2 regions of the Paenibacillus sp. B46(2026) genome follow, and region 2 is predicted to be linked to the other one. Evidence: riboswitches for the same ligand, from Rfam matches in the RefSeq annotation. Region 2 holds a riboswitch; the other holds the start of a gene.
What was found. Region 2 has a riboswitch for glycine ahead of gcvT (glycine cleavage system aminomethyltransferase GcvT). Riboswitches for the same ligand answer to the same signal wherever they lie in the genome.

Region 1: linked by a shared signal. The riboswitch ahead of sdaAB (L-serine ammonia-lyase, iron-sulfur-dependent subunit beta) and the one ahead of gcvT (glycine cleavage system aminomethyltransferase GcvT) in region 2 are both predicted to bind glycine.

What each region holds. Positions count from the first base shown of each region.
Region 1 is NZ_CM165907.1:521,977-537,085, forward strand. Features, by position in the region: gene AC1S8V_RS02510 (response regulator transcription factor) at 189-899, shown strand; gene AC1S8V_RS02515 (sensor histidine kinase) at 896-2,386, shown strand; gene AC1S8V_RS02520 (LolA family protein) at 2,388-3,479, shown strand; glycine riboswitch at 3,629-3,752, shown strand; glycine riboswitch at 3,757-3,891, shown strand; gene sdaAB (L-serine ammonia-lyase, iron-sulfur-dependent subunit beta) at 4,003-4,692, shown strand; gene sdaAA (L-serine ammonia-lyase, iron-sulfur-dependent, subunit alpha) at 4,682-5,659, shown strand; gene AC1S8V_RS02535 (alpha-glycosidase) at 5,825-7,591, opposite strand; gene AC1S8V_RS02540 (response regulator transcription factor) at 7,819-8,502, shown strand; gene AC1S8V_RS02545 (HAMP domain-containing sensor histidine kinase) at 8,529-10,052, shown strand; gene AC1S8V_RS02550 (ABC transporter ATP-binding protein) at 10,138-11,052, shown strand; gene AC1S8V_RS02555 (ABC transporter permease) at 11,049-11,765, shown strand; gene AC1S8V_RS02560 (ABC transporter permease) at 11,767-12,501, shown strand; gene AC1S8V_RS02565 (acyltransferase) at 12,595-13,155, opposite strand; gene AC1S8V_RS02570 (PAS domain S-box protein) at 13,831-15,109, shown strand, end outside.
Region 2 is NZ_CM165907.1:5,117,949-5,133,057, forward strand. Features, by position in the region: gene AC1S8V_RS22805 (ABC transporter permease) at 1-913, opposite strand, end outside; gene AC1S8V_RS22810 (AraC family transcriptional regulator) at 1,195-3,531, opposite strand; gene AC1S8V_RS22815 (endonuclease MutS2) at 4,044-6,047, shown strand; gene AC1S8V_RS22820 (cysteine-rich CWC family protein) at 6,186-6,437, shown strand; gene AC1S8V_RS22825 (mannitol-1-phosphate 5-dehydrogenase) at 6,498-7,643, opposite strand; gene AC1S8V_RS22830 (PTS mannitol transporter subunit IIA) at 7,640-8,074, opposite strand; gene AC1S8V_RS22835 (BglG family transcription antiterminator) at 8,071-10,173, opposite strand; gene AC1S8V_RS22840 (PTS mannitol transporter subunit IIBC) at 10,212-11,666, opposite strand; gene gcvH (glycine cleavage system protein GcvH) at 12,087-12,479, opposite strand; glycine riboswitch at 12,823-12,945, shown strand; glycine riboswitch at 12,949-13,049, shown strand; gene gcvT (glycine cleavage system aminomethyltransferase GcvT) at 13,267-14,403, shown strand; gene gcvPA (aminomethyl-transferring glycine dehydrogenase subunit GcvPA) at 14,400-15,109, shown strand, end outside.

The sequences.
Region 1 (15,109 bases), 2.3 Mb from region 2:
TTTTCTTTTCTAGGAGCTATAACTTAGGATTAAGATTGTGAATAATACCTGGGCGTCCTGAACAATCGGGGGGCTCTTTTTGCATGCATTAGATAACGATCGTAATGGACATTTATGAAGAAAGTATAAACTCTGCGGAGAGTCAGCTTTTCTTCGCTACAATACAGTCATGGGAGGATGAAGCAGCGATGAGAGACAGCGAGAACATATTGCTGGTGGAGGATGATCCAGAGATTGCTCGCATTCTGAGAGATCATCTACGACGTGAGGGTTATGAGGTGACTTGGGCATCAAGCGGTTTGGAGAGCTGGGAAGACTTTAGGGGGGGGACCTATCAATTAGTCCTGTTAGATCTGATGCTGCCGGAGATGGATGGGTTCACGGTATGCAAAAATATCAGGCTAATCAGTGATGTTCCGCTGCTCATGATGAGTGCTCGAATCGAGGAAGAGAGCAAAGTCAGAGGGCTGGGTCTGGGAGCTGACGATTATATTACCAAACCCTTCAGTCTGACAGAACTTACAGCCCGCATTAAATCCCATCTGAACAGGTACCGGAGATATCAAGGTGTAGAGCCGGAATCGACAGATCAGCAGTATAACGATGGGTTATCGATCGATGATTTGAATCAGCGCGCACAGATACATGGAGAACATGTGGCACTAACCAACAAGGAATGGGCTTTGCTCCTACTGCTTGCCTCTCATCCGGGCCGGGTGTTTACCAAGGCGGAACTGTATGAACATGTCTGGAGTCAGCCAGAGGCGGGGAACTCTAGTACGGTCACAGTTCATGTGAAGAGCCTTCGGGCCAAGCTTGGTGACGAGCCCCATCATCCACGCTGGATTCAGACGGTGTGGGGCAGTGGCTACCGATTCGTGGGGGAGCCGGAAGAATGAAGCTGAAGTACTGGTTAATGCTTGCCTTTCTCATTGTAATGCTGCTGCCTGTCGTTGCAGGGTGGGCGCTGTACTCCCTGTATAACTATTACAATGATCAGCGTGCCGTAACGGAATATGTAGAGTTGTCCGGTCAAATGGCCCCTATTGAACTGGCTTTATCTGACCCGGGGCTGTACCGTCTGCAATCGCCTGATGCCTTCGCTGCACTCTCTGAATTGGAGGATGTTCGGGTGAACTTTGATCTGTATTTACCAACAGGGATTCGGGTGTATACATCTGGCGAGAACACATGGACTGCTGGAGCCTACACCGTTGGGGGCGCGGAGCTGTATCGTAATCTGTACAACTTACAGATTCGTCATCGCACATTTTCACTGAAAAAACCCGTATGGGAAAAGGGTGAGTTGGTTGGCATTTACGAGATTGTCATGCTGCGTGGAGATTGGCTGGAAGGCATATCCTTGCGGACAACCTGGGTCATTGGTCTGGCTGCTGCTTTCTTTATCCTGTTATACGGAACAGTGCTGTGGCTGCTATCCAGAAAGCTCTTTCGACCGATGAAATATCTATTAGAACGAATGGATGCTTTTGCACGGGGAGAGGCTGTTCCAGATGTGCTACCTGTTCGTCATGATGAAATGGGCACATTGCTCCAACAGTTTGATGCAATGCAGGAGAAAGTCAGAGAAACCCAGGCTGAAGTGCGAAGAGAACAAAAAGAGAAGGAACTTATGGTTGCCTCTTTGTCTCATGATCTGAAAACGCCGTTAATGTCCATTAGTGCTTATGCGGAAGCACTTAGTAGCAATCCGCATCTGGAACGCCGTGAAAGGCAGGAATATCAGGACGTGCTGTATGGGAATGTGAAGCGGATGAAACAGATGATTAGTGAACTTGAGATGTATACGGCGCTGGGTTCCACTGAATCGGAGATGGCCATGGTTGAGGTGGAAGGTGAGGAGTTTTTCGATATGCTGCTTGGGAGCTATGAGGGACTTGCCGAGCGTGGGCAGATTGACGTGAAGATGGATGTCCGCACAGATCAACTGTACCGAGTTCATCCCGAACAACTGATGCGCCTGACAGATAATCTGATAAATAACGCACTACGCCACACAAGGACGAACGGTGTAATGGGACTAGGGGTTATTGCTTCAGATGGGGAGCTCCCAGAATGGATTATTCCCTCGCTTGGAGATGAATTGGATAACTACAGGGCGGGGGCAACATTGATCATAGTACAAAATGAAGGTCCTGCTATTCCTGAAGAACAGCTCATTCGTATCTTCGAACCCTATGTTCAACACCAGAATCAGGAGGAGAAGACGTATGCAGGTGGTTCGGGATTGGGATTGAGTATAGCCAAACGGGTTGCAATAAAGCACGGGGGGGATATGCGCATGTGGTCATACGAAGGATATGGAACGCTGGCAGCATGCCGATTGCCTGAACATGGAGAATGTAAACGCAGAGAGGATGGGTAAGATGATGAAAAAAGGATGGATGATGCTGGGTACTGCTTTGCTTGCAGGCGCCCTGCTTGGAGGTTGCGCGGAGAAGGATATGCTGGCTATGTCAGGAGACGATATGATCGAGAAGGTTGTCTCAGCAGAAACAGAACCTGCCTCATATTATGCGGAAGGTGTGATGAAGATATGGGCGGACGACAAGCTGACTAACACGATGCAAATTAAGGAATGGGTAGATGGTGAAACCGGCCGAAAGCGCACGGAAACATCCGAGAATGGCAATGTCAGTTACGCAGTTAATAACGGAAAGGAGATCATCCTTTATGAAAAAGAAACAGGAGCAGCATATTCCATGGATGCATCATCCGTGTCACAACAGCCTAATCAAACCCAGAAGCAAATATTGGTTGATCAACTAGAGCGGTTACGTATTACGCATGATGTGAATATGATGGGACAGGAGAAACTTCATGGACAGGACGTCATTCATATTGAATTGACACCAAAAGAAGAAGGCGTATTCTCCATATCTTCAGAGTATTGGGTAGACCCCAAAACGTGGATGATTGTCAAAGTAAACAGCGCGTATGGGGATGGGAAATCAGAAATGGTCTATGATCCGATTCAGTATGACCCTGAATTCACAAAGGATACTTTCGTAATTGACATCCCTAAGGAGGTCGATGTGAAGGACTTGAACGATATGATGCAGAATTCCGAAGTGACCTTAGAGGAAGCGGAAAAAGCGTTGGAACAGCCGTTCCTACAGGACACGAGTGGAGAATTCGAACGATCACGGATCGAAATGTCTACATTGGGCGGTGAGCTGAGCAGAGATGAAGTAACCTTGTATTATGTACGTGACGACAAGGTAGAAGTCAGCCTGACGGTATTCAAGATGCCGGAAGAAAATGTGGACGATACACTAATGCCGGATGAAGCCAAGATTAAGGTTCGTAACACCGAGGGTTCATATATGAAGAGCATTCGGAACATATCATGGAGTGAAAATGGCTTGCGGTACTCCGTCATGGGTGAAAACGAAGGATGGACGAAAGAGAAGCTTCAAGCTTGGATAAATGAATTGAAGCTGCCTAATCATTCCTAATGAGTGATAAAGATGATAATTATACGTCACTTTTATTGACATATAATGTGTAGCATATTAATCTGTAAGTATATGTACCGAATATGATCATTTTAACAAAAGATACACGTTCGATGTGTGTTCGAACGAGGATATGACTATACAGCGGATGATAACGAGCGGGAGAGACCTGGTTAGCCGAGCAAAATGGCTAGTGTTCAGGCACCGAAGGAGCAAGCTGCTGCGCACCCGGCGTAGTGGTTAATCTCTCAGGTAAATGTACCATCGTTGGACGCAACTCTGGAGAGTGCGCGAATTGCGCCACCCAAGGGGTATATGATCAGTCAGCCCGGTGAGCTTGCCTGTAATCGCAGGCATTCACCTTGTCCTTGGACACTGCTGATCATGAAACTCTCAGGTATCGAGGACAGAGAGAGGGCTTGGGGCCTTCTTCTGTCCTTTTTTGGTGTCATCATTCAGTAAATAAGGAACAATCTGTATATGCTTCTGGATGGAAATGACGAATATAAATGGAGGGTTGCAGGTGCGGTTTAAAGATGTTTTTTCAATTATTGGTCCGTCCATGACGGGGCCTTCAAGTTCACATACAGCTGGAGCAGCAAGGTTAGGAAGAATTGCTCGACAGTGGCTGGGATGTACACCGGATCGGGCACGACTGACACTGTACGGTTCATTTGCAGATACGTATCAGGGGCACGGAACAGATCTGGCACTGATCGGTGGTCTGCTGGACTATGTCACAGACGATCCGCGTATTCCAGATGCAGAGCAATACGCAGAGGAAGCGGGCATGGAGGTTGAGTTTTATACAAGCGGCCTGCCTGCTCCTCATCCGAATACGGTCAAAATTGAATTGTGGCATGGAGATCGCGTATGCTCGCTGATCGGTGCTTCCATTGGCGGCGGCAGCGTATCAGTGCATGCGATGAATGATTTTCGTGTTCAGATCAGTGGAGAGTTTCCGACACTCGTTCTGCGACATGCGGACAAAGCGGGGGTGCTTGCGTCAGTGACATCCACGATCAGCTCATCCGGGGTTAACATCGGGTATATGCAGGTAGATCGGAAAGCCCGTGATGGAGAAGCGCTGACGGCAATGGAGATGGACGGCGTGCCTAATCCGGATATGTTGAAGCGTCTGCGTTCGCTCGACCATGTCCTGGACATTCGTGTCATTGATTTGAAGAGAGGAGTTGATTCGGATGCGGTTTAAACATTTGCATGAACTGAATACGATCTGTACAGCGGAATCCAAAACCATTGCTCAGCTAATGATTGAGGAGCAGGTCCAGGAGACCAATACGCCGGAAGTGGATGTTGTGCAGCAGATGTCGGACTATTATCAAGTGATGAAGGAAGCGGTACACAGGGGATTAACGGAAGATACCACATCACGCAGTGGGTTAACGGGTGGAGACGGCAAGAAAATGGCCGAGTACATTCGCAAGGGTGAGACTTGCTCTGGCGATGCTTCTGCACTTGCCATGGCGTATGCCCTGTGTGTATCTGAAGTGAATGCCTCCATGGGCCGGATCGTGGCAACACCAACAGCCGGTTCCTGCGGCATTATTCCTGGTGTGTTTATCAGTTCACAAGAGCGGTTTGGCTGGACGGACGAACACTTGGTGAACGGGTTGTTCTGTGCCGGGGCAATCGGTTATGTCATTGCCAACAATTCGTTTATCTCCGGTGCCGAAGGTGGCTGTCAGGCGGAAGTGGGTTCTGCGATTGGTATGGCTGCGGGTGCTATGGTTGAGCTGCGTGGAGGTACACCGGAGCAGGTCGTTCATGCCGTTGGCTTGGCGTTGAAAAATACACTGGGCCTTATCTGCGATCCAGTCGCAGGGCTCGTCGAAATTCCGTGCATCGTCCGTAATGGACTTGGTGCCGTAACAGCACTGGCTGCGGCCGATATGGCATTGGCCGGTGTGCGTAGTGCCATTCCGTCAGACGAAGTTATAGACGTCATGCTGGAAGTAGGCAGTGCAATGCCGAGTCGCCATCGGGAGACAGCCCAGGGCGGGTTGGCCCAGACGCCAACCGGACGCAAAATGATGCAGAAGCTGGCTAAACCGAAGGCAAAGCGTGCTGAGCCTGAGCCGGAATCGAACACAGCCGATTCTGACACAACTACAAGTGGGGCAGATAATGCTCAAGTGGACACGGACCCTCAGGTTTAAGCTGAACCGGGACCACCGAGATATAAATCAGTGACATTATTATGTATAACGGCGAATACAAAAACAAGCGTCCGCAAACCTGGATTCAGGTCATGCAGGACGCTTGTTTTGCGGTTGGGTATAGCCGAGATGTACTGCATAAACGGAATGACACATGTATGAGTATTAAGACGATCCCTGAGTCACAGCCGTACTCAGTACGGCATATCCATACGTAGGCAGCTCAATGGCGAGCACGCCATCTTCCTTGGCAGTACGATGGTTTCCGCCGAACAGCTCGGTCCACTCACCGTCACCTGCCTCCAGTTCGACAATGGCTGTCTCCTCTGAACGATTGAACAAGATGAGGATGCGTTCCTCATTGTCTTGCCGTTCGAATACCAGTTGCCCCCCATTGTGGCGAGCCTGCAGGAAACGAATGGTGCCTTCCGCACGGAGGGCGGGATGAGCATGACGCAGGGAGATCAGTTTCTGATAAAAGTCGAGCAGTTCCCGGTCCTGCTTTGCTTCATCCCACTCCATGCATTTCCGGCAGCCGGGATCATGCTCACCGTCCATTCCGATCTCGTCTCCGTAATAGATGCACGGAGCCCCCATATAACTGAATTGGAATAACGCAGCCAGCTTCATCTTGCGCTGATCGCCCTCACACAGGGTGAGTAGACGCGGGGTATCGTGGCTGTCCAGCAAGTTGAATGCTACTTCGCTGGCCTGAAGCGGATAGCGGGATAACTGTCGACCGATGGAGTTCGCAAACTGTTCGGCCTGCATGGTATTTTTCACAAAAAAGGCATTCACGGCATCGGTAAACGGATAGTTCATGGAAGCATCGAACTGATCTCCCTGCAGCCAGGCAGAGGACTCGTTCCATACTTCGCCCAGAATATAGGCATCCGGATTAGCGGCTTTGACTACACGGCGGAAATCACGCCAGAATGCATCATCCACTTCGTCCGCGACATCCAGTCTCCATCCGTCTGCACCCACTTCCTTGATCCAGTATTCGGCAACTTCCAGCAGATAGGCCTTAACCTCCGGATTCTCCGTATTGAGCTTCGGCATGTGCGCTTCGAATCCGAATGTCTCATAGGTAGGAATGCCATCCTTCACATCCAGCGGGAATTCGTGCACGTGGAACCAGTCCTTGTATTTGGATTGTTCCCCGTTCTTCTGTACATCCACAAACGGTGCAAACGTCTTCCCGGAATGGTTGAACACGGCATCCAGCAGAACGCGGATTCCGCGCGCATGGCACAGCTCGACCAGCCTTTTCACGGTATCTGCGTCACCAAAGTGCCGGTCTACATGCAGGTAGTCCTCGGTATCGTATTTGTGATTGGTGGTGGCTTCGAAGATGGGTGTGAAGTAGATTGCATTAATACCAAGCTGGCTGATGTAATCCAGATGGTCGATCACGCCCTGAAGGTCACCGCCGAAGAAATTGAATGGTGTCGGCTCGCCCCCCCACGGTTCCACCTTTTCCGGACTAATATCTGGGTTGCCGTTCGCGAATCGTTCAGGGAAAATCTGATAGAACACTGCATCCTTCACCCATGCAGGGGGTGTGAACACAGCTCCGGCGTGAATATAAGGGAACTGGAACATACGGCCCGGATCGTCCGGTTCTTCTTCCTGGAAGTCCGTCTCGGTCATCCAGATCTGTTCGTCTCCGTTTTTTAATAGAAAAGAGTACTTCAGTCGGTGGTAAGGAGGCTTCACTTCACCTTCGTAATAATCGAACATGGAGTCTGTCGTAAACTTGGTTAAGGGAACCAGCGCTTTGGTTGCATCCCAAGCATATTTGTCCCCGGTCAAGGCATGTACCTCGGTCAGATCGTCCTTTTTGGCACGCAGGCGTAGACGGATCGTATCCCGGTCGTAGGCATAGGCCCAGTTCCGTTTCGGTTGATGATAGATGGCTTCCAGCAGCATAATGAAATTCCTCCCGTCAGGTGTAGAACTAATATGTACTTGGTAGACTTGATTAATATGACATTCCCCACGTTAATGGATAAGCTATAATTAGCATGTGTGGTAACGTAAAGGCTTCAACATTGTTTCAACAAGACATGAATTCATTTGTTATAGGCAGCTTTTATCATTATTATGCTCAGATATATCATTAACCCAATGGGGACAGAAAGGAAACGAATATTCGGATGAAAACTAAACTGTTATATATTGAAGACGATACGGAAATTGCGACATGGGTCAGAGCCGATCTGGAGGAGCGCGGTTATGAGGTGGTATGGCTCGGCAGTGGTGAAGGTGCAGCGGAGGCTGCTGTCGGTTGTTCACTCATTATTCTGGATGTTATGCTGCCCGGGCTGGATGGATTTACGGTGGGTCAGCGACTGAAAAAAGAACATCCCGCCGTGCCCATTGTCATGCTCTCGGCCAGAACATCCATTGACGACAAGTTGCACGGTCTTGATTTTGCCGATGACTATGTGACCAAACCATTTCACCCCGATGAACTGGCTGCCCGAATCGAGGTCCAGCTGCGTAAGGCAGGAACTGCGGTCTCATCGGATACAGCCCTGAAGCTGGATCATCTCTCCATTTATGAGAAGGACAACCGGATCGTCAATGAGGAGACGGGGGATGAGATTATTTTATCGGGAAAACAGTTCCACATCTTCGCCTACCTGCTACGACATATGGGCATGATTCGAACGAAAGAGCAGATCTATGAGGCCGTCTGGAACGAGCCCTATCTGGATGGGGACAAGACCTTGATGGTACATATTCGGCATCTGCGCGAAAAGCTGGAGCTTGATCCGGCCAATCCGGTAGTTATTCAAACGGTCCGCGGTGTGGGATATCGTGTGAAGAAGCCATGATCAGGCCGTTCAGAGAACGAAAGATCATGAAGGCAGAACGAAGCATGGATGGGAAGCAATCCGGGCGGCGCAAACTTCGCTTTGGGCGGTCCTTGATGTCCAGATACATCATCCTGATCTTGGCGGCAGTATTATTTGTGCCCGTTGTGCTTCCGATCATATCCATTATATATGTTGTGGTGGTAAATAACACGAATACGAATCAAGCTGCACCTTACGGTGACGTTACCCGAATCAGTAACCTATGGTCGCGTGAAGCAGAGAACTTGGATGGTGTTTCGGATGAGGAGATTAAGGCCCGGTTGGAGCAGTTACATGGCATGTATCCCAAATCTTCCATGTATCGTGTGAATGCGAGTGGTGAGACCCTCTTTATTCTTGGTGGTGAAGATGTAACGCTGCTGGAATCCACGTCGCCGGATGGCATGACAGACACGACATTGAGATGGTCACTGGATTCCGGGCAAACGGCAGAGACCCGAATTCCAGCCTTATGGAATGTGAACAATACGGTGCAATTCATGAAAGAAGCTTCCTTTCGCGATCCGCTGACCGTAGTTGCATATATCGGCGGGAATGAACAGGACAAAGGGCAGGGCTTCATGATCATTGAAGTGCCGCGTTCACTTCTGCAAATGACACAGAGTAACTGGCCGCTGGAACTCTTGTATCTCGGCATTGTCATGACTATCATCTTCATGATCTTCATCATGATGTCGATTCTCTTCTTCGCACGTATTCGCAAAAGGCTTATTCGATTGCAGACGGCGATGATGACTCCGGGTAAGGAAGGCATTCCGCTTCCAGTTGATATTCGTCGGTCAGATGAGATCGGTCAGTTGGAGGAATCCTTCAATCAGATGGTGCATCAACTGTCCGACAGCCGCGAGCGTGAACGCGAGGAAGAACAATTACGCAAACGTCTCATTGCAGGGCTCTCCCACGATCTGCGTACCCCGCTAACGGTGATTCGTGGACATATGCATGCTTTGCATAAAGAAGCGCTCAGCGAGCAAGGTGACCGTTCATTACATCGCATGGAAGTGAAGATGGAGGATCTCGGCGGCCTCATTGACAACATGTTATCCTACAATTTGCTCACGAGTGGGAAATATACACTGAAGCTGGAAGAGAAAGATATACTGCGGATCGTCAGGGAAACGGCGGCGGCCTGGTACCCGGTCTGGGAGAAAGAGCAATTCGAAATTGATATTGACCTTCCGGAGAAACCATTGATATGGCATATGGATGAGCAGGGAATGCGCCGTATTCTCGATAATTTGTTCCAAAACGTGATCCGTCATGCCGCCAGCGGGAAGTATATTGGCATATCAACACAGGAGATTCAGGGCGAGACCGCTATTGTTATTCAAGATCGTGGTCCGGGAATGCAACAGGATTCCGACACAAAAGGCACAGGTCTGGGCCTATCCATTGTAGACCTGTTGATTCGTGAGATGGGACTGCGCAAGCGGGAAGAGAGTTCTGATGCGGGTGTCTGGACATATATCTACAGTGGTAAGGGAAACAGGGAAACAACCAACCGCTGAAATAGCTTTTTTAAACTAAACTTAAACTGGAGACTACCTTGGCTTTAACCTTGGAGGGTTACGATAGTTCCGAGGTGATCATACAATGAGTGATAATATTATTCAAACGGCGAATTTATGGAAAACATACCGGGACCGTGCAGCGGTCCGTGAACTTGATCTGCATATTAAAAAGGGAGATATCTACGGCTTCCTCGGTCCCAATGGTGCCGGCAAAACAACAACGATTCGCATGCTTCTCGGCTTGATTAAACCAACCAAAGGCGTGATCCGTGTCTTTGACAAGGATATCCGCAAGGATCGCATGGATATTTTGCGCCGTGTGGGTTCCTTGGTCGAATACCCGTCCTATTACGGACATCTGAACGCGGTAGAGAATCTGGAAACCTTACGTCGCATCATCAATGTACCAAAATCGAGAATTGCTGAAGTGCTGTCCATTGTAGATCTGACCAAGGATGCCAAACGTTCGGTGAAGGGGTATTCCCTTGGGATGAAGCAACGTTTGGGTATTGCCAGCGCTTTGCTGGGTGAACCGGAGCTGCTGATCCTGGACGAACCAACGAATGGGCTTGATCCTGCCGGCATTCAGGAGATTCGTGAGTTGATCAAACGCATGCCTCTGGAGCACGGGATTACCGTACTGGTTTCCAGTCACTTGCTAAGCGAGGTGGAGCAGATGGCCAGCCGTGTCGGCATTATCCGTGATGGAAAAATGGTGCTTCAGGATACCATTGCGAGTCTGCATAGTCAGACGGGTAGCTCTATCCGATTAACGGTTTCCGAGCCGGAAGAGGCTATGAAGCTGGCGAGAGAACAGGGGCAATTCGGTCAGCAACAGGGTTCTGCGTTAACATTCCCTTATATGGATAACCCTTCGGTTGCACTGCTTGTGCGCCGATTGATTGAGCAGGATCATGATGTGTATCGTGTAGAGGAACAGCGTCAGTCGCTGGAGGATCTGTTCATGCGGGTCATTGGCGAGGGGGCAACCATATGACCGGACGTGCGTTATCGTCGGACTGGCTCAAGATTCGGGGGAAAGGAATCTGGTTTCTCGTCTTTTTGGCCCCTCTTGGACTTACAGCAATGCAGGCGCTTAATTTCGGATTACGGTTGGACTATCTGAAAGAGCAGTATGCAGATAACCTGTGGGGCGGATTGCTGGGCAATGTGGTTATCTTTGTGCCCTTGTCCCTGATGCTGGGGGCAACCATTCTCAGCTCCATGATCGCAAATGTCGAGCATGAACAGGGATCGTGGAAACAGCTGCTCGCGATGCCGATTCCCAGACCGGCCGTGTATCTGGCCAAGTTCCTGCTTGCCTGCCTGCTGCTGGTGATCTCCTGCTTGCTGCTAACCGCAGGAATTGTGGGTCTGGGTCTGGTCCTCGGATTCCATGCCAGTGAGATCCCTTGGATGCATGCAATCAAGCTGGGGCTGCTGCCTTTAGCTGGTGCTCTTCCCGTGTTGTCGTTGGAGTTATGGCTCACGATGGTAAACAAGAATCAGGCGCTTCCTGTCACCCTGGGCATCGTTCTCGCGATAACGGGCATGTTCGCACTCAGTATCTCACCGAACTTTCCGCTCGCATGGGCGCAGATGGCCTGGAATGGACCCCATCCATATCTGTATGCAGGCATGGGTGCAGGTCTGGGGCTCTTGATCCTGTTGCTCGGTATGGTGCACTTTAGCCGGAAGGATGTGGCCTGATATGAGCTTTGCGACAACGTATTTCCGAATTCTGTCCGCTGAACGGTTGAAAATGGGCAAGTCCCCCATATGGCTCCTGATTCTGCTGAGTCCACTCATTGCGCTGCTCATCGGACTCTTGTCCACTCCATCGGGGAATTGGCAGGTATTGATGGGCACCATGGTCTTCCTGCACGGATTACTCCTGTTGCCGATGCTGACCGGTGTGTTTACGTCCTTTGTCTGCCGTTTCGAACATGCAGGAGGAGGGTGGAAGCAGATGCTGGTTTTGCCGCTCACACGTTCAGGTGTATATGCAGGCAAACTGACGATTGTACTCATGCTTCTGGCGGGTACACAAGTATTGTTGCTGATGTCCATTCTGCTGGCAGGCATGGTTCATGACATTGCGATGCCAGTACCTTGGGGATTCTTGGCGAGCAAACTGCTGCTTGGGTTGCTGGCCTGTGTCCCACTGGCTGCCTTGCAGATGTTCGTTTCCCTGGTGTGGAGCAGCTTTGCCGCACCGCTCGCGCTGAATTTTGCACTGACTGTACCGAATATTCTCATCGTGAACTCAGCTACATTTGGGCCGTATTATCCATGGGCACAACCGATGATTCTGATGACACCCGTGGACGGCGGAGGTTTCGGAGCCTACAATGTACCACTGATGACGATGCTAACGGTCGTCGGAGGCAGTGCTGTTATTTTCATTGGAATCGGCATGATGTATTTTGCGAAAAAAGAAATCTGAATAATCCGTTACACACTTGGTTATCGTAGATCAAAATCCTCTTAAGCAAAACATGCAAAGCTCTATTGTATGTACGCTTCAGGAGGATTTTTTCTAATGTCTGACCCACCCATCATGAATGGTCAACTCCCGAATGATCTTGGCTGGTGCGCCGGCTACAAGTGTATTTTCGGGTACATCTTTGGTTACCGTGCTTCCTGCTGCCACAACTGCATTTCTGCCAATGGTCACTCCGGGCAAAATAAGCGCGCCTGTACCAATCCAGGCATTATCCTGAATCACAATCCGCTTGGCAGTCTGGCTCCCATCATCCAGCGAGTCAATTCGGTGGTAGGCACTGTCGAATATGCTTGTTCTAGGACCAATCATGACATTATTGCCGATGGTCACTTCAACGTTTGCGGCAATCCCCACTCCTGCATTAATCATGACGTCATCGCCAATTGTTAACCGCGCGCCCTTGACCACCGTTAACTGGGTTCCCCAAGGTTTGCCTATGATGTTAAGCCGCTTTCCCACCTGCAAGTCACCCAATCTATTCAGATAAACCTTACCCCGAATTCGTGGCAGCAGGCCCATAGAGGGCTGAATTTTACCAAAGATGGCCAAGCCTCTTAGTTTGCCGTAAGCAATTTTAAATCTGTTGGGCAGCATGATTCATCCGTCCTCTCCGTAGTCAAAAAACGTTTTTTTAACGATTATAGCCTTTTTGATACAAAATGTATCGTTAATTTTACATCGAGGCGTCATAAGAGCGGATTATCTCTCTTTCTTTGAGAAGCTTTGCCTCAGGCGGGGGGCGGGTTCATCCTCTCAACTCCCTAACGAATCCGAGGAGTCTTATTCAAGGATTTGAAGTGATCTCAGAAATCTAAGGAACCTGAGACATGTTATATCCAATGAAACAACCGTTTGCAGCGTTTATGACAGGAGATTATGGGGATTAACGTGTCTGATGTTCTTTAAAATTTAAAAAGGGGACCTGGACACCAAATAAGATGTCCTGAGTTCTTAAGAAAATCGTTTACCCATTCGCCAGAATCAGCTGGCTTCAACTTCAAGCTTGTTAGAGGCTTACATCGATTCTTGTATAACTTGCCTGCGTTTGAAGACACCTCCTAAGTAATATCAAAATTCCAAGTATTACATCACACATCATGTGAATTGGATCATAGATTGTAAGCAAAATGAGACGAGAATCTGATAAAATAAAAAAAAGCTGTTTCTAGGCAGGCTTACATGGTTATTCGAGGGTAGGCCCATTTCTGTAAGGGATAATTAATTCCTTCTGTTAGATGAAGAAAGTGGCTGAGAAAAGAGGGGTAAGCCTTGGATATTAATAAAACGGAAACCCTGAAGCGCATTATTTCTGAGGGAAGTTCTTACCAATCACTGTTTTTTAATCATCCGGATGCCATTTATGTGATGGACATTCATGGAAACTATATTGATGCTAATCCCTCGGTAGAGCGGATATCGGGGTATACACTGGATGACTTGATTCGTATGAATCAGAGTGAGATCTGTCCTCCGGACAGTGAAAATTCACGCAAACAATACATTAAAGAGGTACTGGCTGGACGTTCAGTCAGTAATTCCATTACTTTTTATCATAAAGATGGTTCCCTGAAACAGGCAGAGATCACGTATGTGCCTATAACGGAGGGAAAAGAAGTCGTAGGAATCTATGGCATTGCCAAAGATGTTACCGCTATCCTGGAAGTGCAACGTGAGCTTAAGGAGGCACAGGAGAAATATCAGGTGCTGGCTGACCATGCACAAGATCTGATTACGACTTGTGCTACGGATGGTGAGTTGTTATACGTTTCCCCTTCCGTGTACACCTTACTAGGTTATAAGCCGGAGGAAGTCATAGGAAAGTCCTTCAAGGATTATTGTTATCCGGGAGATTATCCGGACCCTATGGATCTTTCCAAGATCGGCAATGGCTGCAAGATGCGTGTGTTGCACAAGAAGGGACATTATATCTGGATGGAGACATTGGCGAAACCTGTGGCTGGAGAGCGTGGCAAGAGTGTCCAGATTGTAAGCATCAGCAGGGATATTACCCAGCATAAGGATGCGGAAAGACGTCTTCGGGAAAGCCGTCAGCGATACAGATCGCTATTTGAACATAACCCGGCAGCTGTGTATTCATTGAATCTGGAAGGTAAATACAGCGCAGTGAACAGCAAACTGGTGCAAATGTTGGATATTCCGCGAAATAAGCTTATTGGCCAATCTTTTTTATCCAATCTGGATAAATGCGAAGTGCAATACGGCAAACATTATTTTGAAATGGTGAAGCAAGGCGAACCGCAATATTATGAGACCCGAATCGTCAATTCAAGTGGTCGAAAGATCGAAGTATCGGTTACGAATGTGCCCATTATTGTGGATAAGGAAATGGTAGGTGTCTATGGGATCGTGTCCGATATTACCGAGCGCAAGGAATATACGGAACGGATTCAGGAGCTAAGCAAGCAACATGAGCTGATTCTCAACACGGTTACGGAAGGAATATATGGTTTGGATGCGGATGGAATCACCATGTTTATGAATCCAGCAGCAGCTTCGATGTTCGGTTATGAGGCGAAAGAATTCATTG
Region 2 (15,109 bases):
TGGCACCAAGGACAAGCGCCAGCCCGACAACCGATTTGAACAACCCGACAGCAGCACTATAACTGTACTGTGCCTGAGTAAGACCCTTCGTGTACACGTAGGTATCAAATACCTCGCCCACATCCCGGTTCGTCGGAGTCAGCATCAGGAAGATCTGTTCAAAGCCTGTATCCAGGAAATTGCCCAGACGCAGAATGAGCAAAATGACGATGGTACTGCGAATAGCCGGCAACGTAATATGCCAGGTTTGACGCCAGCGGCTGGCACCATCAATGCGTGCAGCTTCATAGAGCTGTGTATCTACACCCGAAAGTGCCGCCAGGAAGATAATTGTGCCCCAGCCAACCTCTTTCCAGATGGATTGTCCGACGATCATGGTTCGGAACCATCCCGGTTCAAGCAAGAAAGCCACCTTTTGCCCTGTCAGGTTATAGAGCAATTCGTTAACGGCGCCGCCCTCTGTTGTGAACAGCATGTAGAACACACCAACAACAACAACCCAGGAAACAAAGTGTGGAACGTAGACTAGCGTTTGTACAAATCGTTTGAAGCGTTCACGCCGAACCTCATTCATCATGAGGGCCAATACAATCGGCAGTGGAAAAAAGAACACGATGTTATAAATGGCAAGCAAAAACGTATTTCGAAATAATGTCCAGAACTGCGGTTCACTGAAAAAACGCTGGAAATGTTTGAACCCTACCCATTCACTTCCCAAGATGCCCTTGTAAGGCGTGTAATCCTGAAAAGCCATCGTGATGCCATACATGGGTATGTATTTGAAAATAACAAAGTAAAGCACACCCGGTATTAACATGATATAAAGCCACCGGTTTTTGATAATGTCTCTCCACAGCAGGTTTTTGTCACTGCGGGTAGCGGGCCGTGTTCGAGCCGCCGTTTCGGCTTTCATATTGTCTTCCTCCCCACATTGGAAACGATTACAAAATATCACTTCCTGAATTCATGTCTTCATTGTGGCGGATAAACGAATGACTGGCTATCGTCTCGTTTTATCCTTTTGTTTTCCCTTGTGCAGCAAGGGTTTAGCCCATTTTCATCATGAGGTTTAAAGGGGAAATGAACTGCTTTCAACCCCCATATTCCTGTCTTAACTTCATGGCAGAAGCGGCCTTCTTCCTTCATCCAGACATGAAAAAGCCTGCCTGCCATGGCAGGCAGAGCAGGCTTCTTTTATCGCTGCTGCTCCCGGTATTTGCCGGGGGTCGTCCCTGTGATTTTGCGAAACGTACGGATGAATGCGGTTGGATTGGTATAGTTTAATTTCTCGGCGATCTCCGATATTTTAAGATTCGTTGTTTGCAGCCATGTCTTCGCTTTTTCCATGCGGTACTCTGCGAGATATTCCGTAAAATTGACTCCTGCTTCCTTCTTGAATACCCGACTTAGATAGACAGGGTGAAAATTAAGCTCAGCAGCACAGGCTTCCAGCGATAATTCACGATCATAACGTTCCTCGATTAATCGAATCATGCGTCTTGCAATATTCATGTATTGGGATTCTTCCTGTTCTCGCCAGAAACGGATGACGGGCAGGAACAACCGCTTGCGGAACCAATTGGTCATTTCGTCCAATGTGGACAACTTCAGCAAATGTGCCATCGATGCTTTTTCACCCAGTACTTCGGCTACATCCCCACCTTGCTCCTGCACAAGCTGATATACACGAGACAACAACTGAACCATAATGACGGGATATTCACTGAAATGAAGTTTCTTGTCTGCAAGCAGCCCCAAATATTGCTTAAAGTACGCATCCGTCTTCTCCTCATCTCCTTGCTTGAGTGCAGAAGCGAGCTGATCCTCAATCATACGTAGTTGGGTATACAGTGCGGCCTCCATCTGACCACGTGGCTGAATATCCTCGTAATGCAAAATAATACGGCTACCCAGACTTACCCGGCCTTGCAGAGCCTCGCGGCTCTCCTGAACCGCTCTTGGCGTATCACCAATACAAGTATAAGAACGACTGATGCCAATACTTACGGGCAGATTCAGATAGGTCACCACACGTTCGCGAATCCAGTCTGCCTGGGTATGCATCCATTCCTTCAGCTTCACCTCATCCGTCAGTTCGGAGGCAAGTACGGTGACTTGAGCATCATCCAGCATGACCGGGGTGAACCGAACTGCCGAAGGAAGTAGCTCACCTACCATATTGTTGACAGCAAACAGCAGCAGGTCCCGATCCTGTTCCTCATATCGGGTCCCTTCCAACGTATCGATCTGGAGCATAAGTACGCCCAGATTGGTCCAGCCTGTCGGAAAATCGTACAATTCTCCCTGATATCTGAAATCTTCTTCCGAGATTTTGCCTGTCAGCAGTTTGGTCATAAAAAACTCCTGGAGGTGCACATGCTGCCCCTTCATTTGCTCACGCATCGTTTTCTCCGAACTGAACAAGGTTGACAATTGCTCCTCAATATAGATAAATTCATCCTGACGGCGTCCTGACGGAGCAACTGGGGAATCCAACCCCTTTGTAAACTGCAGCAATCTGGAGATCGGTGAGTACATCCGCCGACTGCCATATATGGCGAACAGTCCCGTTACACATAACATAACTAGCGTAGCGACACCGGTAACCAGAGCAATTTTCTGCGACTGGGCCGTGATCTGTCCAAGGGAAACAACGGACACGTACAGCCAGCCGTTGAGCGGAGATTGCCTATAGCTAACTGCCACTTGGTTACCTTCCACCTCTGCACTGAAGAAACCCTCAGGTTCCCCTGTCGTCTGGACGATCTCGTGGATCTCCTTATTTAAAGTGTCATATTTCGCACCTTGACTTGTATCATTCAAAAAATATTTCTGTTCCCGATCCAGAACGTACATGTCCCCGGAATTCGGATTCCGACTCAGAAATGTGCTAAGCTCCGTGTCAGCAATATCGATGACCAGAAAACCTTTGGGTTTCACATTCGTCGGTACCATCGGGATTTTGAATACCATACTGACCACATTATCCGATGAAATAAGGGTAGGTGCCTGTTCGGGTGTTAATTCACCCATACCTGCTGACACAGGTACACTTTCTTTGGCTGAACTGGCATTCTGAGTGACCCAGAACAGGCTGTTGGTATAACTTAGGTAGGAGCCAATTCGGTCTCGAATGCTGAAATCATCCAATTTGCCAAAAGAACGCATCGAAACGACCCAATCTTCATCCAGATTAACCAGATAGGCTTGGTCAATATTCGTAACCGCTTGCAAATTGTTAAAGCCGGATGTCAGATCACGAATCTCCTGAAACTCGCTGCTGTCCAGTGGTTTCTTCATCGCTTGTAGTACCAAAGGCGAATTGACATACTGGATGGATGATAATTGCAGGCTGCGCAAAACTTGTTCTACCCGCATTTGGGTCTGATGCAATATCTGAAGATTACTCTCACGCACTTTCTGTTCAATGTCACGCGATGCAATCGTATACGATACGGAACCAATTACAATAACCGGAAGGGCTCCGAGGATCAGGGTAAAGCAAAGCAAACGCAATAAATATTTAGGCAAGAAGAGCATCCTCCTTCTTATAAAATCGCTTTCATTGGATTATTTTACTATTGTTATTTTAAAACCCATTCCTATTCAAGTCCACTCATTTATTCTAAAGGTTGACTTCAAACCAATTTCCAGTTTATATTGGTTGCATATTCCTCAAGTCGAAGGAGAGATTTTTAATGTCGGTGAATGTTCTTAACTAACCAAGTTTCATATTCAGGAGTTTGGCCTTTCATTGCGCTTGTGCCCTTATGGCATACGTGTATTTCATGATGCGCCAGATCCCTGTACTTAGTTAAGAACAGCGGATATCATAAATCGCCTCCGGGATTGTAGTTGTCCGGGTCTATTTCCGCGCTGTGTTCAGCGCGGATTTTTTAATATAGACCTGTAGTGGACTCTGCTTTCCCATACGTTTAGGGCGGAGAATGACGTTTGTTCATTCTCCGCCCTTTTTGCGTTTTCAGGAATACGTTTCACCGCTTTAACTGAAATCCCAATTCAAATCCAAGGAGAGATCACGCATGAATGAAAACACCTTAAACAGTTTGGGCTATCCACAAATTCAAAAAAACGTTGCAGACTGTGCCCTGTCTTATCTGGGCAAGCGTTATGCCAGAGAACTGAAACCAATGGTTGACGCTCACCTGATTCAAATTCGCCTGGAGGAAACTGCAGAAGCGGCTGCATTGATTCGCTTCGGGGCCAGCATCCCCCTTCCTTCACTGGACGGAATGGAAACGATTATGGATCTGCTCGGTACCGGTTATCTATTCAGTGAACGTGACTTCAGTCATCTCGCTCAGTTCCTGCGAAGCTGTGCACAACTCATGAAATACATGGAGGGCAAATTAGCGGTTGCTCCCACCGTCAGTCGCTATGCAGCATCCATGATTCTGATCGAACCTTTGCTGAGTGAGATCGAGCGTTGCATCCATAGTGGACGCATTCAGGATCAGGCGAGCAAGGAACTAATTCGAATTCGTAAAAAAATGACGGTGAATGAGGAGCGCATGAAACGAAAGCTTGATTCTCTGGTGAGCAAACATCGCTCCATTATGCAGGAACATGTCATCAGCCAACGCGGAGGAAGAACGGTTCTGCCCATTAAGAAAGAGTTCCGCAAACAGGTGAAAGGCAGTGTGCTGGATGAATCGGGGAGCGGGCAAACCGTATATATCGAACCTGCCCAGTTAGTAAGTTTACAGATGGAATTGGCCGCTCTACAAGCTGAGGAGTCCCGAGAGGAGATGAGAATTCTCGGTGATTTAACCTCCCTGGCCGAATCGTATAGCCGTGAAATCGCACTGAACACCGAAACGGTAGGTGTATTGGACTTCCTGTTTGCCAAAGCCAAATATGCGGCCACCATGGATGGACGTACCGTTCGAGTCAATACTCAGGGTCAAATTAGCCTTCAACGTGCACGTCATCCGTTCATGGGTTCTTCCATGGTTCCACTTGATTTTGCAATTGGCAGAACGTACTCGTCGCTCATTATTACTGGCCCCAATACCGGTGGTAAAACGGTCGCACTCAAAACGCTAGGTTTGCTCACGTTGATGATGCAATCCGGTTTGCTTATTCCGGTAGAGGAAGGTGGCGAGATGGCTGTTTATAACGAGGTAGCGGTTGATATTGGTGACGGACAGAGTATGGAACAAGCACTCAGTACATTCTCTGCACATATTCGCAATATGATTGGCATACTGGAACAGGCCAATCCATCAACTCTGGTGCTCATTGATGAGATGGCTTCCGGTACAGATCCCGGTGAAGGTGTTGGACTGTCCATCGCCATGCTGGAGGAGCTGCACAGCCGCGGAGCAACCGTTGTGGCGACAACACATTTTGGTGAAATCAAACATTTTGCTGCTGCCACGCCAGGATTTGAAAATGCCCGTATGGAATTTGATACCGTTTCTCTCCAGCCGCTGTATCGATTGCGTATCGGAGAGGCTGGTGAGAGCTATGCTTATTCCATCGCATTAAAGCTGGGCATGCCACAACGGATTATCGAGCGATCCAAGTCCCTGTCGAATCAAAGTATTTCAAGAGATCGTACATTCGTGTTCACGTCACCTCCTTTGGAAACACCGGCCCTGACGCCTGATCGTTCCGTTACAGAATCAGACGGCCCAGCAGAGTTGTCCAAGCGGAATCAGTCGAAGCAGTCAAAGGATTCAGTCGGTCTCCACAAAAAGACAACAACCAGAGAGTCGGATTCTCTTGCTCCTGCCAAAACTTTTCGCAAAGGAGATCGGGTGTATGCGGCCTATCTTAATCAGTCGGGCATCGTCTGTGATGTGGAGGATAGCCGTGGAAATATCGGGGTCATGCTACGGGGACGCAAAGTCAAAATTCATAAGAAACGCCTGACCCTGCATATATCCGCAGATGAGCTTTATCCAGGTGACGATTATGACTTGGACATTGTGCTAGAAACAAAGGAAAATCGTAAGAAGCGTAAATTGATGGGACGCAAACATGTGGAAGGCCTACAGATTGAATTACCGCCTGAAGAATAGCCAATGGGAGAAACAGATGTGGTGAACTGGACGTCATATATACACAGTGAAATCCATAATCACCAGCACATTTCTGTTATACTGGGACCAGTATGTTCAACTTCAGCTCGTAGCTATTCACAGGGAGGAAAGAACCCAATGTCTGCAGAACAAAACGATCAAGAGCACACCCGTATCGATGTTCTTGTCTGCCCGTTATGCGGGGAAGCTAATCGCTGTTCCTATGCCGCAGGACATCCTCATTCGGAATGCTGGTGTAACCGGGCTACTTTCCCCGAAGGTGTATTCGACCGCATTCCGGCAGAGCAGCGCCGAAAATCGTGCATTTGTCAACGCTGTTTGGACGACTATGCCGATAAACGCCAACCCAAAGAAGAGCCACACAGTTAACGACTGTATGGCTCTTCTTCATTATGCCTCATCTATACTATTAGTTGGCTACCACTGTTCTTACATTTGGTTATACTGGGCAACAGCCTGTTCAAGCACCGGATGATGCTCATCCATGGACGTATAATGGTGGAGCGCAGCTGTAATCCCCTTCTGGCGGATCATGTCCTGAAGTTCAACCGCTTCCGGATCATCGGATACATCGAACTTGCAGGCTGCTGCCATACCCATAGCCAGATAGGTCGTTTCGGTTCCATCCGCATAGGCCTGAAGGGCCGGGCGAACCAGACGATCATTCGGAGACAACTTGCGCAGCGGAGAACGCCCAACACGAGTAACCTCATCGGTGAGATACGGGTTGACGAACCGTCCCAATATTTTGACAATATACTGCTCATGTTCTTCCGGGTTGAATCCAAAACGCTTCACCAGAACTTTTCCCGTTTCCTGCAGAGCACCGTAGACAATCGATTTCACCTTTTCGTCGGCAATAGCCTTCTGAATCGTGTCATACCCGTGTACATTACCGATATATGCTGCAACGCAGTGTCCTGTATTAACAGTGAACAGTTTTCGTTCGATATACGGCTCCAGATCATCGACATATAGAATGCCCTCAACCGGTTTGAATGCAGGAGCCATCTGGGAACGATCCACCACCCACTCGTAAAAAGGCTCCACCTGTACATGCAACGGATCTTCATGATGCTGAATAGGTACAATCCGGTCTACAGCCGAATCCGGGAAATAGATGTACTGATCCGCAAGTAAGCACACTTGCTCATCGAGCAGAGCATATACATGCTCTTTCAATTGCGTACTGGCTCCAATTGCGTTCTCGCAAGCAATAATGTGAAGAGGGTTTTGAGCAGGACCGGAATTCAGTCTTTTCTCAAGTCCCTTTGCAATACCTGGTGCAATATGTTTCAGCACACCCACGCCCACTGCGGTTGTAATCAGATCAGCTTCCACAACGGTTTGGGCAACTGTCTCCAGTTGGGTTCCATCGATTGCATTTACGCCTGTGACGGTCTCCTGATCCTTGCTCTCGTTAGCCAGTTCCACCGTATACTGTCCCCGTTGCTGAAGAGCGGTTACCAAGGTCTGATTCACGTCGGAGAAAACCACCTCATACCCTGCACGGGAGAGGATCAATCCGATAAACCCGCGTCCAATGTTACCTGCGCCAAAGTGTAGGGCCTTCATAGCTCCATTTCACTTTCCAGAATAGCAATAACTTCTTCGGCTGTTTTCGCCAGACGCAGGGCCTCCATATTCTCATCCTCAGCACAGATCACCGCGATGCTAGTCAAGATCTCCATATGTTCCCCGCCTTGAGCCGCGATACCAATGACCATATAAGCCTTTTCTTCGCCAAAATCTACACCCTGTGGATACTGAATGACAGAGATGCCTGTGGATAAAATGAAAGCTTTGGATTCCTTCGTACCGTGCGGGATCGCAAGTCCGTTCCCTACATAGGTCGAGACAATCTCTTCACGTTCAATCATCTTCTCAATGTAATCAGCAGTAATATGTCCCGCATCCTTCAGAATCTGTCCAGCCATACGAATCGCTTCATATTTGTCCTGAGCCGTCGCATTCATGATGACTTTATCTGTTGTTAACATACTCATAATGGTTGACCTCCAATTTCGGTTTTACTGCGATAAAATCCAACGAGTTCCTGGGACAGGTAATGAATGAGTTCATCCCTGATTCCCTTTTCCAGTAATGTAATCATTTCTTCCTGCAATAACAGGGCGCTGATCTCACTGAGAACCTCCAGGCTTTCCTTGGATAATTCTCTGGGACCGAGCATCAAAAGAACATGGGTAACTCCTGCCGGATCATCCGGTGTACGAAGGAGTGGCTCAGTAAGCTGGAATAGGCTGATGGACGGCCTGTAGATTCCCTCACTGCGTGTATGAAACAGTGCAAGTCTTGTACCGGGAATCTTCTGACTCCCCACTGCTTCACGTGCCTCCAACCGTTTCGCAATCTCCTCCGGTTCCTTCAGCACACCCGATTCATGGAGTACTTTGCACATTCCATACACGGTTTTATAGAAACCGATATCTTGGTTATCCAGCGGATACACCTGAAACTTGCCAATAATTCGGACGATTTCAATCAGAATTGCTTCCATTCCGTCAGGGTCCGAGTAACGACTTGTCGTCTGAACCTCTGCTTCACGGGGCTTGTTATGCTGTCGTTGTAATGTTGTTGTCCGGATAAAATGACGCAGACGTTCGCTCTCTTCCGCCGTGAGCAATGGACTCACTTTGTAATACTGATGCTCATCCATCGGCAGATCGACAGTGGATAACACCAGATCATATTGATCTGGAGGCATCCGGGCAGCTTCATACCAGGACACGCTATCCATGATCCGAATCTCGGGAATCTCCTTCGACAGTCGGCTGGACAGCATGCGGGATGATCCGATTCCGCTTGTACACACGATGATCGCTCTGATTTCCCGTTTCAATGCACGTAACCTCTCGATGGAAGCTCCAAAATGCATGACCAAAAAACCAATTTCCTCATCCGGAACGTCTGTGCCTGGCCAAGCTTGATGCACGGATTGTTTGACATCTTCGAAGAGGGAGTCATAATCCTTGCGAATCTGCTGCAAAAGCGGATTACGAATCATCTGTTGCCCTTCAATTCGCTCCATTACAGGTTGCATATGACCAAGCAGACCTTCACGAAGCAAACGATCCTCATGAAAGGCGTAATGCGTTCTCGCCTGCATCTGATCAATCAGTGAATGTACCCTGTCCAGTAAAATCAAGTCGTCTATTGGCAACAGCCGCGAAGAGTGAATCCGTTGCTCGGTCTCAATTAATAGCCTGTGAAAATAAGCTTGCTCATCTTGGGAGAATGTCAGCCCCAGCTGGGTGGATAACACACCACACAAGCGGGAAGCCATATAAGGTGGAACCTTCATCTCATCCTGCTCTGCAACTCCATCTCCCGTTTTCTCCCGTGGAGAAATACGGCCAATGCCAAAGCCTTTACGAATACGTACAACCGCTACGGATAATTGAATCAGCAGCTTCATGTATTGGCGTTCCGGGATGTTCTCCAGCCATTCGATATCTGGTTGCCATAACGCATTTTCGACCGTAAGCACATCACCGTGCCCAATCATATCCAGCAATTTTTGGTTTACGATGGAGCCTCCTTGTTCAGGCTGTCTTCCGAACAGGTCGGACTCATCCAGAAATTCCAGTGCAAGTGCAGCTATGGCCGTGCGATGAATCGTCTCACTTCCGTTAATCTTGACGCCATATCCACGTCTGCGAACCAGCTTCAGTCCCGCCTGACGAATCCGTGACTCCAGATCGTCCAGATCAGTCGTTACAGTGGATACAGTCACTTTCAGATCCGAAGCCAGGGCGAGCAACTTTACAGGCTCCGGTTCATCAAGCAGGATGCAAAGCATGAAGAGCTTACGCTCTTCCGGCGTAAACTCTACGTATTCTTTACCCTCTAGTTGCTGGCGCAATACAGCCAGATCATCGGAACTGGCATCGATTCGGATACCGGTTCCTGATTTTTTTTCCAGCCTCATGCCCAAAGGTTCAAGCCATTGTTCGATCATTTGAAGCTCCCGGTGAACGGTTCGGGTACTGACCTTTACTTCAACGGCGATTTCGCCGGCAGTGACTTCATGTGGATGCTCCAGCAGAAACTCCACGATTTCACGCTGTCTTTTGGTAATACTCATATCTCAGCCTCCGGCTCAGGGAAAACGAATGCGTGCAATTACTTCAGACGTTCAACGAGCGCATCGTATTCCGGGCTTTTTAGGAAGTTGTCGATGGATATATGTTCTGCGTTCGGTGCAACGGAGCGAGCTCGATCCGTTAATATTTGTTGTGTGATTACCACATCTGCATCCGGCGGGATATCACTGATGGCCGTATTGGTCACCGTAACGTCAATCCCCTCTGCCTTCATCTTCTTGCGTAGAATGGAAGCGCCCATGGCACTCGACCCCATGCCTGCATCACAGGAGAAGACAATCTTCTTCACATCTGTTTTCACTGTAGAAGAAGCCATATCCGCGGCTCTGTCTGCTTCACGATGATTTGCCGTAATGCCAGCGTTTGGCACGGTTCCTTGACTTTTCATGTCTTTCATCCGACTGGATGCGGACTCCAGATCTTCGTCCTTTTGTTTACCCGTTTTCAGCAACACTGCTGCAACCAGGAAAGAAACGACGGCTGCTACAAGCACCCCTGCGAGCATCGGCAGGTATCCACCTTTTGGTGTTAAGAGGAAATACGCGATAATACTACCCGGTGATGGTGCCGAAACAAGTCCTGCTCCGGTGAGCATGAATGTTAATGTACCTGCGACGCCACCCGCGATTGCGGCAAGAATCAGAATCGGTCTCATCAGAATGTAAGGGAAGTAGATCTCATGAATTCCCCCGAAGAAATGAATGATAACGGCACCTGGTGCAGAAGATTTGGCCATTCCGCGTCCGAAGAAACAGTAAGCAAGCAAGATACCCAGTCCCGGACCTGGGTTGGATTCAAGCATGTATAATACGGATTGCCCTAATTCTCTCGCTTGATCTGTTGCAATAGGTGTAAGAATACCGTGGTTGATTGCATTGTTCAGGAACAATACTTTACCTGGTTCAATGATTAGGTTGACCAGCGGTAGCAAGCCCAGATTCATTAAGCCTTGTACCCCGGCAGACAATACTTTGCTAATCGCTTCTACAGCAGGCCCAATGCCCAGTAGAGCAAAAATCCCCAAGATCCCGCCAATAATACCGGCTGAGAAGTTGTTAACCAGCATTTCAAATCCGGCTCTAATTTTGCCTTCAATGGATTTATCGAACTTTTTGATGATCCATGCTGCCAGTGGTCCGGCAATCATGGCGCCGAGGAACATCGGGATATCACTACCCACGATGACCCCAATGGTCATAATGGCACCCACGACACCACCACGCTGACCATGCACCATCGTACCCCCGGTGTAACCAATTAACAGTGGCAGCAAATATTTGATCATCGGATCGACTAGCTGTGCAAGCGTCTCGTTAGGGAACCAGCCTGTTGGAATGAACATGGCCGTAATTAATCCCCAGGCGATGAACGCTCCCATATTCGGCATGACCATACCACTCAGGAATCGGCCAAAACGCTGCACACCTACCCGTAGCCCACCTTTGGAATTGGACGATTGGTCCAAATTACTCATTGTATTATCCTCCTTGGATCAAGTGATTATGATTTATGAAAGGGGTATCATTTCTCCCCTGCTGTAATCCTAAGCGAGAATGGTCTCCTGTTCAATGAAATGAAAGCGTACTTTCGTCATGAACAATGATGACAACATTAGGTTATGTAATCGTTTTTATCTATGCATAATGGCTGAACCCATTGGTACACAAGGCTTTTCTTGCCTATGACTTTTATTATTTCCAAAATCATTTTCTATCCTATAGCTTGGACTAATCTTGCTATTCACATCCACAATCTGCTTAAATCAGCATTCACAACGTTCATTGGAAAGCACAAAAAAACCTCTGCAAGCATAGGCTCACACAGGTCGCAATAACATGAAGCACGTCTCATATTTTTATAAAAATATATGTTAATAAGTACAAGTTCGTTGATACTATTCTTCCGTATGTTTACGATACGCGTCTGCATTCATCAATGTAGACAATGCTGCTGTCAGATCTCCCTCAACACGAATCTCAATCATCCAGCCTTCCTCGTAAGGAGAGCTGTTCACAAGTTCAGGTGAGTCCTGCAACGAATCATTGACTGCAATAATTGAACCAGTGACGGGAGAGAACAAGTCCGAAACCGTTTTGACCGATTCGATCGTTCCAATGCTGTCTTCTGCTTTTACATTGGATTCAAGGTCAGGCAATTCCACAAACACAATGTCACCCAGCTGATGCTGCGCGAACTCGGTAATGCCAATACGTACAGTATCCTCCCCTACGGTTTGCACCCATTCGTGCTCTTCACTGTACAGGAAATCACTTTTCAATTCGCTCATCGATATCCGCCTCGCTTTTCATTAATGAGTGCATGCGTTCTTTGACCTTAACCTTTTTCCCAGAACATAGCGTATGATATTTATGAATCAAATGTCAAGATACCTCACAATTTATTTGCTAATTGCCTCCTCAAACCGTAACCTGAATACACTCTTTCTACATATACTGGTGAATATTAGAATAGTAAGCGCAGTCTTTATAAATATACGAACAATAAAATTAAAATTATATTAAACATTCGGTTTTAAATCATTTTCTATGATATCGTTCTTGACATCGACAGTGGATTCACGTTTTAATGAGAGGAGTAAATGTGTTTATTGGACTATGTTATACCCGCGGATGAATGTAAAGGGAGAGATTACCCGTGACACCCGATTCGGGATGTACATGAGGTAACGCCGAAGGAGTAAACCACCGATAAGCGGCGGTGAATCTCTCAGGCAAAAGGACTTTTACGGGACGCAACTCTGGAGAGCATCTATTCGCCCTGTGCGGGCGTAATGATCACCCAAGGGGAAACCTGCTGCACAACGCAGCGGGGTAACTCTCAGGTACAAGGGACAGAGCCTTAGAATACAGCGTGCTACTTGGCATGCCGGTTCTTTGGCCTGTCCTTTTCCTTTTTCCCAAAAAACGAAAAACAGGATTCAGATCGGCGCTGCCATAGCTGCCTTACCATACTTATGTGATGAAAATCTCTAGCTGAAAATTTAAAAATACCCTGATTCATTGATCCACGATTATTATATTCGGTCGGCTGACGGCCCATGACGAGGTGATTTGATGTCCGATTTGCTTAGAACACCACTCTTCCCACTGTATCAGCAATATGAAGGCGTACGGTGCATTGATTTTGGAGGCTGGGAGCTTCCGGTGCAATTTAGCGGAATCCAGAAAGAACATGAAGCGGTACGTGAGCGTGCTGGACTGTTCGATGTATCCCATATGGGCGAATTCACAGTACAGGGTGATCAGGCTGAAGTATTTTTGCAACAAATGATGACCAATGATGTGACCACGCTGGTCCCTGGTCAAGCCCAGTATACCCTGATGTGTTATCCGGATGGCGGTGTGGTGGATGATCTGCTCGTGTATAAGCTGGAAGAACAGAACTATATGCTCGTGGTTAACGCCTCCAACATCGACAAGGATTGGGCATGGCTGCAAGAGCACTTGATCCCTGGCGTAAGCTTGACCAACGATTCGGAGCAGACGGCACTACTGGCTCTGCAAGGTCCACTGGCTGTAGATATTATCGGAAAAGTTACAGATATGGATGTATCCACGATTGAACCGTTTCGTTTTGTGCAGGATGCTGAAGTATGTGGAGTAAAATTGCTGTTGTCCCGTACCGGTTATACCGGTGAAGATGGCTTTGAACTATATGTACCTGCGGATCAGGCCGCTGTGGTCTGGAATGGATTAATGCAGGCTGGAGAAAGTCACGGACTGGTACCAACTGGACTTGGTGCCCGGGATACACTGCGCTTTGAAGCGAGGCTCCCCCTGTATGGACAGGAATTGTCGGCAACCATCTCTCCACTCGAAGCTGGCGTAGGTATGTTTGTGAAGCTGAATGCTGGACCCTTTATCGGACACGAAGCCTTGTTACAGCAAAAAAAAGACGGTCCCGCCCGCAAACTGGTCGGCATCGAAGTGCTGGAGCGCGGTATTCCCCGCCCACACTATCCGATTTACGCCGAAGGCGTACAGATTGGTGAAGTGACAACAGGCACACAATCACCTACATTGAAGCGTAATCTGGGGCTTGCCCTCATCGACAGCAAATACGCTGCGCTGGGAACCCCGCTTGAGATTGAGATCCGCGGCAAGAAACTGAAAGCCGAGGTCGTGAAGACCCCTTTTCATAAACGGACACGTACGTCAAAGACACCTACTCAAGGAGCTGATCAAGCATGAGCAAGCACCGTTACATTCCCATGACCGAGCAGGATCAGAGCGCCATGCTCGCAACCATCGGTGTGGATACGCTGGAGGATCTGTTCCAGGACATTCCTAAAGAGATTCGTTATCAGGGTGAGCTGCCCGTATCCTCCAAACTCGATGAATACGCGCTGACACGTCACATGTCCAAACAGGCTGGCGCCAACGCCAATTTCGAAACACATGCCAGCTTCCTCGGCGCAGGCATATATGATCATCATGTTCCTTCCGTCATCAATCATGTCATTTCCCGTTCCGAGTTCTACACCGCCTACACACCTTATCAGCCTGAGATCAGCCAAGGTGAACTACAGGCCATTTTCGAGTTTCAGTCCTACATCTGTGAATTAACCGGTATGGCTGTAGCCAATGCCAGCATGTATGACGGTGCAACGGCCTTTGCAGAAGCAGGTAATCTGGCCGCAGCGGCAACTCGTCGCAAACAGCTCATCGTATCCCGTACCGTTCATCCGGAAGCCCGTCAGGTATTGCAGGCGTATGCGCACGGACTGAGTCTGGAGATTGTTGAGATTGGCTATAAGGATGGCGTCACTGACTGGGATGCCCTGCAAGCCGCCATATCGGACGATACCGCTGCTGTCATGATCCAGAGCCCGAACTTCTTTGGTGCCGTGGAAAATGTAAAGCAGGCTGCTGACCTCGTGCATGCGCACAAGGGCCT